2 regions of the Novosphingobium oxfordense genome follow, and region 1 is predicted to be linked to the other one. Evidence: riboswitches for the same ligand, from Rfam matches in the RefSeq annotation. Region 1 holds a riboswitch; the other holds the start of a gene.
What was found. A riboswitch is a leader RNA that binds a small molecule or an ion and turns the genes downstream of it on or off. The one in region 1 is predicted to bind S-adenosylmethionine.
Positions count from the first base shown of each region.

Region 1 (5,998 bases):
CACCCTGCGTGCAGGCGTGAACAACATGTTCGACAAGGATCCGCCGATCCTCGACTCGGGCCTGTTGCAGTCGTTCGGCAACGGCAACACCTATCCGGGCGTCTACGACTCGCTCGGCCGCACGATCTTCGTCGGCTTCACCGCCAACTTCTGATCCTGTCCCGCACGGCGGCTTTTCGTCCCAGCCTGAAAGCCGCCGTTCATCCCAAGGCCCGTCCGGTCGCAAGACCGGGCGGGCCTTTTGGTATTCAATGTCAGGCGACCGCTATCAGGCGGCGAGCACCTGCCCGCTGGCTGCCACGCGAATGTCGCGCGCCAGTTCCTCCACGCGCGCCAAGTCACAGTCCCACGCGAACATGAAGCGGGCGCTGCCACCGATGAAGGTGTAGAAGCGCCAGCCGCGCTCGCGCAGGGCCTCCAGCACTTCGGCAGGTGCCTCAAGAAAGACCGAGTTCGCCTGCACCGGAAACTTGAACGACAGCCCTGGCAGATCGCCAACCAGGTCCGCCAAGCGGCGGGCGCAGGCATTGCCGTGCTCGGCATTGCGCAGCCAGGCGCCGCTCTCGATCAGGCCGATCCACGGGGCTGAGAGGAAGCGCATCTTGGAGGCGAGCTGGCCCGCCTGCTTGCAGCGATAGTCGAAGTCCGCCGCCAGTGCGCGGTCGAAGTAGATGATCGCCTCACCCACGGCCATGCCGTTCTTAGTGCCGCCAAAACAGAGCACGTCCACACCCGCCTGCCACGAGATTTCCGCCGGTGTGCAGCCCAGCGTGGCGCAAGCATGGGCGAAACGTGCGCCATCCATGTGCAGCTTCAGACCCAGTTCGCGGCAGACGGCCGAGATCGCCTTGACCTCATCGATCGAATAGACCTGCCCCGTCTCGGTCGGCTGGGTGATCGTGACCACGCGCGGCTTGGGGAAGTGAATGTCGGACCGGCTGGCGGCGAGCGCGCGGATCGCCTCCGGCGTCAGTTTCCCGTCCTCCGACTGGGCGACCAGCAGCTTGGAGCCGTTCGAGAAGAACTCCGGCGCACCGCACTCGTCGGTCTCCACGTGGGCGGAGGAGGAGCAGATCACGCTGTGGTAGGACTGACAGAGCGAGGCCAGCGCCAGCGAGTTGGCCGCCGTGCCGTTGAACACGAAGAACACCTCTCCATCGGCATCGAACAGGCGGCGGAAGCTGTTGGCGGCGCGCAAGGTCCACTCATCGTCGCCATAAGCCACGGCCGAGCCTGCGTTCGCTTCCATCATCGCGGCAAGCGCCTCGGGACAGATGCCGGCGTAGTTGTCGCTCGCGAACTGCTGGGGGTGCTGTGTCATGCTCGGTTCCTCAATGCTTCGAATGCAAGCACCGGATCGACGTATGACAGTGGCGAAAGGTCCCGTTTAGTTGCCGGCCCGGCCACATCCCTCCCTTCGGAGGCACCACCTTGCTCGGGGAGCAGGTTGGCGTCGGACGTCGGCCCGACTCTTGATGCTGGAAACAGCGATAGAGGCGATTGCCCGCAAGCGCAAGACTGTTGCGATAGGGCGCACGAATAGTTCGACACGAAAAAAGCCCCCGCCGACGATGCGGCGGGGGCTAAAGAGGGATCGGCGGAGAGGGAATGCAGACCCGCCGATCGGGTGGGTACGTAATCAGAACTTGTTGGAAAACGCCTTAGGAGGCGTTTTCGTTCGGCACCGGCCCTCTTCCCCACCCGACCACCCACGAGTGTACCCTGATGGGTGGTCGGGTGGGGGAGAGGGCCGGTGCCGCAAAATTCGCCTTCAGCGAATTTTCAAACAAACCATCAGGTTACCTGGAAACCGGCCCAGAACGGGTCTTCGCGGTCGATCCAGATGGTGTTGAAGCCGGTGGCAATCGCCGAACCCTCGATCGAGGGGATGATCGCCGGCTGGTCGCCCAGCATGACTTCCTGCTCCACGCGGCCGATGAAGCGGCTGCAGATGTAGCTTTCGTGCACGAAGCGGTCGCCCACCTTCAAGCGGCCGGTGGCGTGCAGATGCGCCAGGCGGGCCGAAGTGCCGGTGCCGCAAGGGCTGCGGTCGATCGCCTTGTCGCCATAGAACACGGCGTTGCGGCCATCGGCCCCCTCGTGCTTGGGCTTGTCGGCCCAAAGAATGTGGCTGACGCCGCGGATCGTGGAATCGACCGGGTGGACCGGCTCGTACTTCGCGCGCACGGCCTCACGGATCCTGCCCGAAAGCTCGATGATGCGCGACGCGCCCAGATCGTCGAGCCCGGTGTAGTTCCCCTGCGGCTCGACGATGGCGTAGTAGTTGCCGCCGTAGGACACGTCGATCGAGAGCGGACCGATGCCTTCCACGTCCACCTCGATGCCGCGCGCGGCGACATAGGCGGGGACGTTGGTGATGCGAACCGAAGTGACCTTGGGGCCATTCGTCTCGTAGGCGATCTCGATCACGCCCGCCGGAACCTCGACGCGCAGCTTGCCCGGCGTCGCCGGCTGGATCAGCCCGTGCTCCAGCCCGAAGGTCACCATGCCGATGGTGCCGTGGCCGCACATGGGCAGGCAGCCCGAAGTCTCGATGAACAGGATGCCGATGTCGTTGGCCGGATCGCAAGGCGGATAGAGGAACCCGCCCGACATCATGTCATGCCCGCGCGGCTCGAAGCAGAGCCCCGTGCGGATCCAGTCGAAGCGCGACAGGAAATCCTGCCGACGTTCGGACATCGAGGCGCCCTTCAACAGCGGAGCCCCGCCCGCCACAAGGCGAACGGGGTTACCGGCTGTGTGGCCGTCGATGCAGAAGAAAGTGTGCCGCATCGACGCTCCCTTAGGCTGCTGCCGCGACCGTCAGGTCGGGACGGGTGGCGGCGGCGCGCTCGACCATCGCGATCACTTCCGCGCGGCGCTCGCCTTCGAGGACGTAGCGCGGAGGCAGAACGCGCTCCGAACCGCGACCCATGACCTGCTCGGCCAGCTTGATCGACTGCACCAGGTCATGCTCGGCATCGAGGTGAAGCAGCGGCATGAACCAGCGATAGATTTCCATGGCCTTGGCATGGTCGCCGCGCTCGAACGCCTTGACCAGCTCGACCGATTCCTTCGGGAAAGCGTTGGTGAGGCCCGAAACCCAGCCCTGCGCGCCAAGGTAGAGACCTTCGAGAGCCACGTCGTCGAGGCCGGCGAACAGCGTGTAGCGATCGCCGAAGGTGTTGCGGAAATCGGTGAAGCGGCGGGTGTCCGGCGCCGATTCCTTGACCGCGACGATGTTCTTCACGTCGATCAGGGCGGTCAGCACGTCCTTGTCGATCACCGTGCGGTAGGCCGGCGGGTTGTTGTAGAGCATGATCGGCAGACCGGTCTGGTCGGCAACGCCCTTGAAGTGGGCGACCAGCTCATGCGCCTTGGGCACATAGACCATCGGCGGCAGCAGCATCAGGCCATTGGCACCGATCTTCTCAGCAGCCTGCGCGTAACGAACGGCGCGGCGGGTGTCGAATTCCGAAACGCCGGTGACGACGGGAACGCGGCCATTCACGGCTTCGACGATCGCGGTGAGAACCTGGACCTTCTCGTCGAATTCGAGCGAGTTGTTCTCGCCCACGGTGCCGAGCGCGATGACGCCGGTGACACCGTCGTTGATGAGATCGTCGACCACGCGCTGCGTGTCGGCGAGATCAAGCGAGAGGTCTTCGCGCACCTGGGTCGTGACCGCGGGGAACACACCCTTCCAACCAATAGCCATAATGAGAATCGTCCTGCGTGTTTCTGGTTAATCTAGATATCGTATACGATATTACAAATTAACCTGCAATTGCATTCTTCGCACCACCAGGTGCGTGCGGAGTCAAACGAAATTCGAAGCTTGGCACTAGCCGGGGGAAACCCGCACTGCCGAAGCGAAAGCGCCCGAAACGAAAAGGGGGCGCCGAGCCAGATGCCCGCCGCCCCCTTCTCCGGTCACGCCGAAACGTGTGAGATCAGAAGCGGAAGCGAACGCCCGTCTGGATGGTGCGCGCCTGAAGGCGCACGCCGTAAGGCAGCAGGCGATCCTTGCCCCACCACATCTGCGCATTGTTCTTCAGCAGGTTCGTCGCCTCGACACTGAACGTCACGAATTTCCACGGCGTGAAGTTGAGCGCGGCGTCCAGACGCGAGGTGGAGTCCATGTACGGCGAGTAGTCGGGGAAGTCCGACATCACTGCCGTGCGGTAGCGAGAACGATAGTTCCACGCCACGCGCGCGCTGAACTCAGGCGTGTCGTAGTAGAGCGCCGCGTTGTAGGTCAGCTTCGACATGCCGATGGCATTGTTGTCCGAGCCATCGGGGTAGTTGATGTTGCCCTTGCGCAGCCAGGTCACGTTCCCCTGGACGCCGAAATTGCGCCAGAAGCCCGGCAGGAAGTCGAAGAACGTCTGGCCGGCGATCTCGAAGCCCTGGAACGTGCCGCCGCCCGCGTTGCGGTTCGTCCAGACCTGACCGATCCCACCGAATTCGGGAACGTATTCAGCCTCGACCGAGTAGTAGATGTAGCCCTTCGGCTTCTTGAGGTAGGAGGCGACGGAAACAGATCCGGCGCGGCCGAAATTGTATTCGAGCGATGCGTCGAAGCTGTTTTCGGTATAGGCCTTCAGGTCCGGATTGCCCGCGTAAACCGTATTGCTCGCAAGATTGACGTTGCGATACGGCGTCAGCGCATCGAAACCGACGCGCTGGACGTTCTTCGTCCAGGACAGACGCAGTTGCAGGTCCGACGTGAAGTGGGCAATCGCGTTGAAGCTGGGCAGGACGTCGATGAAATTGCCCTTGCCGGTGGCGTCGGTGATGACCTCGTGGCCCTGCTTGTCGTAGTTGTAGGCAGCGCTGTCCGACGTGCCCCAGGTGTTGATCACGCGGGCGCCGAACACGCCATCGATCGGCACCCCGATGTCGAAGGCATAGTTGAACTGGCCGTACACTGCGAAAGTCTTCTCACGCGATGCATAGCCGGCGCCGAGATTGAGGCTGGGGTACTTGGTGGACCAGTCCTGGGTGGTCGTGCCGCTGCTCTGCAGCCACTCGCGGACGCTGTCCATGTTGTTCATGAGGTACTTGCCGTCGAGGTGATACCAGCTCGGCGCGTCGAACCCGGAGACGTCGGTGGTCGAAGTCTCGTAGGGATAGCCGACATCGTCGAGCGCGATCGTCGACCCGTTGTCGCGCGGGAAGCTGTCGCGATAGCCGTAACGGTAGCTGATCTTCCGGTCGGAGAAGCGTGCGCCCATCTGGAACGAGCGCAGCAGCCCGTTATCCGTAAGATCCTGTGTCAGGTCCACTTGCGAGGCAAAGCTGCGGCTGCGGTACACGCCGCGTTCGTCATGAAGGTTCTCGAGGTAATATTCGCTGGGATTGGACAAATCGACGCCGTTAAACGCGATGTAGGGGCCCTGTCCCGCACCGACATCCTCGTTGAAGTTTACGGTGGCGCTGTCGATCGTCGAGAAACGATAGGTGCTCAAAACGCCGTAATAGACACGCTTCGACTGGTTGTACTGAGTGCTAAAATTGATCTTTGTGTGATCGTTATGCCAGTGCGTCTCGAAATTGCCGCCATAATTGTTCGACGTCACGCGCTCGTAATAGGATTCCGGGCCGCCGGCAATAACGCCCGTGGCCGGTGTAACGGTCATGCCATCGATCGTCTGGTAATCGGTATTGCCGTTGTCCGCATAGGAAATGCCCGACAAGTTGTAGTTGCCGTTGCGCAGGACAAGGTGCAGGCGATCGCGCGAGCGCAGTTCGCGGCTGCCGAAGTAGTTGCCCTCCAGCACGAAATCGAGCTGGTCGCTGGCGCGCCATTGCCACACTGCGTTGATCGCGGGACGCGTGATCCGCCCGTTTTCGGTGCCATAGTTCACCGCGTAGGGCGTGATCGTCGTCAGCGCCTGATCGGCGGGGAGGGAATCGAGGTCGGTTCCGAAGAACGTGCCCGGCGTCTCGCTCTCAAGGAACGTCTCGTTGTAGTTGTTCCGCGTGTAGGAGGCGT
Region 1 is NZ_CP147008.1:551,131-557,128, forward strand. Features, by position in the region: gene WBP07_RS25430 (TonB-dependent receptor domain-containing protein) at 1-154, shown strand, start outside; gene WBP07_RS25435 (threonine aldolase family protein) at 269-1,321, opposite strand; SAM-I-IV-variant riboswitch at 1,378-1,484, opposite strand; gene WBP07_RS25440 (4-hydroxyproline epimerase) at 1,795-2,793, opposite strand; gene WBP07_RS25445 (dihydrodipicolinate synthase family protein) at 2,804-3,718, opposite strand; gene WBP07_RS25450 (TonB-dependent receptor) at 3,954-5,998, opposite strand, start outside.

Region 2 (5,998 bases), on a different replicon from region 1:
TATGTCGCCAATCTGAAGCCGCTGCTGGACAAGTACGGCAACGAGCCCGGCCTCTCGATCATCCTCTTCACCCTGGATGAGAGCACCTATGCCCGCGAACTCGCACCGCTGGCCGGGCACTATCCGTGCCTGAAGCTGGGCCCGGCGTGGTGGTTCCACGATAGCCCCGAAGGCATGCGCCGTTTCCGCCGCATGACCACGGAAACCGCCGGTTTCTACAACACAGTGGGCTTCAACGACGATACCCGCGCCTTCCTCTCGATCCCCGCCCGCCACGATGTCGCGCGCAGGATCGATTGCGGGTTCCTTGCCGAACTCGTAATGGAGCATCGCATAGAGGATTGGGAAGCCGCCGAACTGGCGCGTGACCTGACCTACAATCTCGTCAAGAAGGCCTATCGTCTGTGAGACTCTCCAGCGAAACGCTCTCCCGCCTGCCCGAATCCGTCGCCCGCCCCGGCTATGACCGCGCGGCACAGGCGGCGGGAATCGTCCATTTCGGCATCGGCGCGTTCCACCGCGCGCATCAAGCCTGGTATACCGACCGGGCGATGGCCAAGGGCGATCGCGATTGGGGTATCGTGGGCGTTTCGCTGCGTTCGGCCAATGTGGCACGCCAGCTCAATCCGCAGGACGGGCTCTATACGCTCACCGAATGTTCGGCCGAGCGCAACCGCATGCGGGTGATCGGATCGATCCAGCGCGTGATCGTCGCCAGCGAGGATCCGGAGGCGGTGATCGCCCAGATCGCCGCGCCGGAAACGCGGATCGTCACCTTCACCGTCACCGAAAAGGGCTATTGCCGCGCCGCCGACGGATCGCTCGATCCGTTCCTGGCGCATCACGGTAGCATCTACGCCTTCCTCGAAGCCGGCCTGCGCCGCCGCCGCGAGCTGGGGCTACCGGGGCTGACGCTGCTTTCGTGCGACAACCTGGCCCTCAACGGCCGCCAGCTTGAACGGTTGATGGGCGAATATCTGGCGCTCAAGGATGCCGAGCTTGGCGCATGGGTCGCGGCGGAATGCACGTTCCCCTGCGCGATGATCGACCGCATCGTCCCCGCCACCACCGCCGCCGATCGCAAAATGGTGGCGACGCTGGCCCGGCTGGACGACGACGGCGCGGTGATGACCGAGCCGTTCAGCCAGTGGGTGATCGAGGACAAGTTCGCCGGCCCCCGCCCCGCGTGGGAGAAAGTCGGCGCCGAGCTGGTCAGCGACGTGGCGCCCTATGAGGCGGCGAAGCTGCGCATGCTCAACGGCGCGCATTCGGCGCTGGCCTATCTCGGCCTCGAACACGGGCACGCCTTCGTCCATCAGGCGGTGGGCGATCCGGCGATCCGCCCGCTGATCGAGCGGCTGATGCACGAGGAAGCGCAGCCGACCATCAAGGCCGCGCCCGCGCAGGACCTTCAGGCCTATGCCGACGCCCTGCTGGCCCGCTTCACCAATCCCGCGCTGCAGCACCGGCTGATCCAGATCGCAATGGACGGCAGCCAGAAGATCCCGCAGCGCTGGCTGGAAACGCTCGCCGCCAATCAGGCGAAAGGCAAGCAGTGCCCGGCGATCCTTACCGCGCTGGCCGCATGGCTGCGCCACGTGCGCGGCGACAATGCCGCCAAGTGGGGCCCGGTGGACGATCCGATGGCCGGGCGCCTTGCCGACATCTGGCGCGAAGAGGGCAAGGACGGCACCCCGCGCGCACTGTTCGGCGAAGGCGGACTGTTCGCCAAGACCTGGACGGCCAGCGAAGCCGACTTCGCCGCGCTGGCCGAGCGACTGGCCCGCGCAACGGCCTGAAGGCCGTCACGCAGTCCCAATCTTGGAGCAATCGATACGATTGCATCGGATCAATTGCTCCAAGTTTCTGGTTTGCCGCGTTTTCCGGGTCATCAGGTGATTCCACCTGATTGGAAAACGCTCTAAGCGGGCTCCCGCTCGGAAGCCCGCAAGTTCGAACCGTTCGCCGCGAAGTGCGCGGCCAGATCGAACGGCGTCGTCTGGTAGATTTCGTTGATCCAGTTCGCGAACAGCAGGTGCGCGTGGCTGCGCCAGCGATTGACCGGCGGGCGGGTTAGATCGTCTGCCGGGAAATAGCCCGCAGGCACCTGGTCCGAACCGTCGCGGTGATATTCCCCCGCCAGCGTACCGGTGTCGTACTCAAGATGATTGAACATGTGCAGCGTGCCGTGGGCGTGATCGTCCACCAGCGCGGCGCCGGCTTCCGCGCTGCCCGCCAGAACGCGCAGGCCCTCCGCTTGCGCCAGCGCGGCCGGGCAAGCTTCGGCCCAGCGGGACACGGGAACGTCGAACGTGTCCGAAAAGCCGCGAAGGTAGGGTGAGGCCGGGGCCAGATTTCGATGTTCGAACACGCCGAACGCCTTGTTCGGCAGATCGCGCTTCGGCACGCCGTGAAAGTGGAAGAGCGCGGCCTGCGCCGCCCAGCAGATCGTGAAGCAGCGGTGCACGTGCGTCTGCGTCCAATCGAAGATCGCGCGCAGTTCCGCCCAATAGCTGACGTCTTCGAAGGGCATCCGCTCAACCGGCGCGCCGGTGACGATGAAACCGTCGAACTGTTCGGCCCGAACCTCGCTCCACGGACGGTAGAATGCCGCCATGTGATCCGCAGAGGTGTTGCGGGAAACATGCTCCGTCAGCCGCACCAGCGACAGTTCGATCTGCAGCGGCGTCGCCCCCAGCAAGCGTGCCAGCTGGGTTTCGGTGCTCACCTTGTCCGGCATCAGATTGAGCAGGCCGATCCGCAGCGGCCGGATATCCTGCCGCACTGCATCGGTGTGCCCCATGATCGGCACGCCTTCGGCCTGCAGAACGTGACGGGCAGGCAGTCCATCGGGGATCATTATAGGCACGGCGCGTCGTTTCCTTTTTCGGGATCGACGCTGCGTGGCTTGCTCCGCTTGGTTGCCGCTCGGCCACATCCTCCTCTCGGAGTGCCACCTTGCCCGGAACGGCAGGTTGGCGTTGGGCGTCGCCCCAACTCTTGATGCAGGGACTGCCTTAGACGGTCGGAGCCGCTACCGCAACCATCGGCTGATCGCAAAGCGCCATGGCGCTCCCCAACGCTCCGGAACGCGGAAGACGGGCGGCCCTCAGGCCGCGGCGTCCTTCAGCTTACCGGTCTTGGCGGCAGCACCGCTGTCCAGCGAGTAGTTCGGCAGGCTTTCCAGCGCCTGCCGCAGCGATTCGCCCCAGCTTGCGGTGATCGACTGGTAATAGGGATCGTTCCATTCCATCCGCCGTTCGTGCAGCGGGGTGAAATTGTCCGTTTCCAGCACCAGCAGGTCCAGCGGCATGCCGACGGAGAGATTGGCTTTCACGGTCGAATCGAACGAGACGCAGAGCAGCTTGATCGCCGCCTCGAAGCTCATGTCGCGGTCATAGCCGCGGATCAGGATCGGGCGGCCGTACTTGGTCTCGCCGATCTGGAAGAACGGCGTGTCGAAGCTGGCCTCGATGAAGTTGCCTTCGGGGTAGATCAGGAACAGGCGGGGCTCCATGCCCTTGATCTGGCCGGCGACGATCATCGTCGCGCTGAAGGTGCCAGATGCCGCGTTCTGGCCGTTGTCCGCCGCGCGTTCCTCGATCACGTCCTGCAGCAGATTGCCGACGATCGTGGCCACCTGGAACATCGTGGGCGCTTCCAGCAGCGAATTGTGCCGCTCCGCCGGGGCCTTGTTGCGTTCCTCAAGCTGGCTGATCACCGCCTGCGTGGTGGCAAGATTGCCCGCCGTCATCACCGAGATCACGCGTTCGCCGGGGATCTGCCAATGATACATCTTCCGGAAGGTCGAAATGTTGTCGACCCCGGAATTGGTGCGGGTGTCGCTCATCAGCACGAGCCCGCGGTCCAGCATCATGCCCACGCAATAGGTCATGGAATTCTACGCCCCGATCAATTCGCTTCCCCCGCGAGATACACTGTATTCCGATCTTCGCGGGAACGGCTTCAAAGTCTGTCTGGAAAATGCCCGAAAGGCATTTTCATCGCTGCACCGAGGGCCGGTGCCGCAAAATTCGCTTTCAGCGAATTTTCAAACGACCCCTCAGCCGCTTTGCTGCTGCCTTCCTGCGGAAGACTGCTGCTGTTGCTGACCTAGCACTTTCTCGCCCACGGACAAACGCACTTCTAGCTGGCTGTCCCCGCCACCCATCGCGATCCCTTTTACGGGCGCCGCCTCACCATAATCGCAACCGCTGGCCACGCGAATATACCGTTCATCGGGCGACATGCCGTTGGACACGTCGAAACCCACCCAGCCGAGCCCCGGCACATGCGCCTCCGCCCAGCCGTGGCCGGCCTCCTGCTCCTCCCGGTCGTTCATCTTCAGGTAGCCGCCGACATAGCGCATCGGGATGTCGAGCAGACGGCCCGCAGAGATGAACGTATGCGCATGGTCCTGGCAGACGCCCTTGCCCGCGCCCAGCGCCTCTTCCGCCGTGGTCTTCGCATCGGTGGCGCCGGGCACATATTCGATACGCTCCGCCACCAGCCGCGACAGCGCGTGAAGGAATTCCAGTGGATCGCGCCGATCGGCATCGACATCCTCCACCAGCGCGCGCACGCGGGCGCCGGCCTTGGTCAGCCGCGTGGGCCGCAGGAACGTCCAGAGCGGCATCAGGCCGGTGTGGTTGCCGGTGATCCCACTGTTGTCGATCGTGCGAACCGTACCGCGACAGGCGACCACCACGGCGTCCGCCCCCGGTTCGATCGAGACCAGCGCGGTGTGGCTGTGGTGGTGATCGTCGTACTCGGCCTCTGCCCGTGCGCCGGTCAGGTCCATCGTCCAGTCGACCACTTCCTGCCCGTGCGTGGTCTTGGGCCGCAATTTCAACCGCTGAAGACCGTGCGTGACCGGCGCGTCGAAAGTGTAGCGGGTGGTGTGGGTCACGGTCAGCAGCACGGGGGAACGGTCCCTTCTACTCGATGAAGCGATAATCGGCGGCGATGGCGTTGCCGAGACGGTTGGTCTGCCCGATGAAGTCCTGCAGGAATTCGTGCAGCCCGGTCTCGAAAATGTGTTCGATCGTCGTCTGGTGCAGCGCCGCGCCCGTCTGCCGCAGCAAGGCGTGGGCGGAAGTTTCCTCGCCATATTCCTTGGCGAGCCCGGCCAGATTGCTGCGCAGCTTTTCATAGCAGAACACCAGGCTGCGCGGGAACTGTCCGTCCAGGATCAGGAAACGGGCGATGCCGCGCGGGTCCATGGCGCCGGCATTGAGCCAGGAATAGGCGCGGTTGCCCGCCACCGAGCGCAGCAGCGTGTCCCACTGCACATTGTCCAGACTCGATCCCACCCAGGCGACCGAGGGCAGCAGCACGTAATACTTCACGTCCAGGATGCGCGCGGTGCTGTCCGCCCGTTCGATGAAAGTGCCGATCCGCGCGAAATTGAACACTTCGTTGCGCAGCATCGTGCCTTCCAGCGCGCCGCGCACCAGCGTCCCCTGCCGGCGGATCGCGGTGAGCACTTCGCCCAGATTCGATTCGCGGACCGGGCGCGACAGCAGTTCGGACAGCGCCATCCACCCTTCGTTGGTCGCTTCCCAGACCGAGTTCGTCAGGCTGGTGCGCACCATGCGGGCATTGGTCCGCGCATTCTCGATCATGCGCAGGACGGAGGCGGGGTTGTCCCGCTCCCGCAGCAGATAGTTGAACACTTGCGGGCCGGAGAAATCGCTGTGCCGCACGGCATAGTCGTCCACTTGGCCCGTGGTGGTGAGGACGGACTTCCATTCCTCTTCCTGCGCGTGCTTGTCGCTGCGCGTGAGGGCGAGGTGGAACCCCACGTCGATCAGCCGCGCGGTATTCTCCGCCCGCTCAAGGTAGCGGCTCATCCAGTAAACGCCGTTGGCAGCACGTCCGAGCATTATTCGTCCAGTACCCAGGTATCCTTGGTGCCGCCGCCCTGCGAGGAGTTGACCACCAGCGAGCCTTTCTTCAGCGCCACGCGGGTTAGCCCGCCCGGCGTGATGTCGATCCC
Region 2 is NZ_CP147005.1:31,377-37,374, reverse strand. Features, by position in the region: gene uxaC (glucuronate isomerase) at 1-408, shown strand, start outside; gene WBP07_RS00155 (mannitol dehydrogenase family protein) at 405-1,799, shown strand; gene metA (homoserine O-succinyltransferase) at 1,922-2,869, opposite strand; SAM-I-IV-variant riboswitch at 2,908-3,012, opposite strand; gene WBP07_RS00145 (peptidase) at 3,110-3,895, opposite strand; gene WBP07_RS00140 (transglutaminase domain-containing protein) at 4,064-4,921, opposite strand; gene WBP07_RS00135 (alpha-E domain-containing protein) at 4,938-5,885, opposite strand; gene WBP07_RS00130 (circularly permuted type 2 ATP-grasp protein) at 5,885-5,998, opposite strand, start outside.
Region 2: another riboswitch for S-adenosylmethionine. It lies ahead of metA (homoserine O-succinyltransferase); the one in region 1 lies ahead of WBP07_RS25435 (threonine aldolase family protein).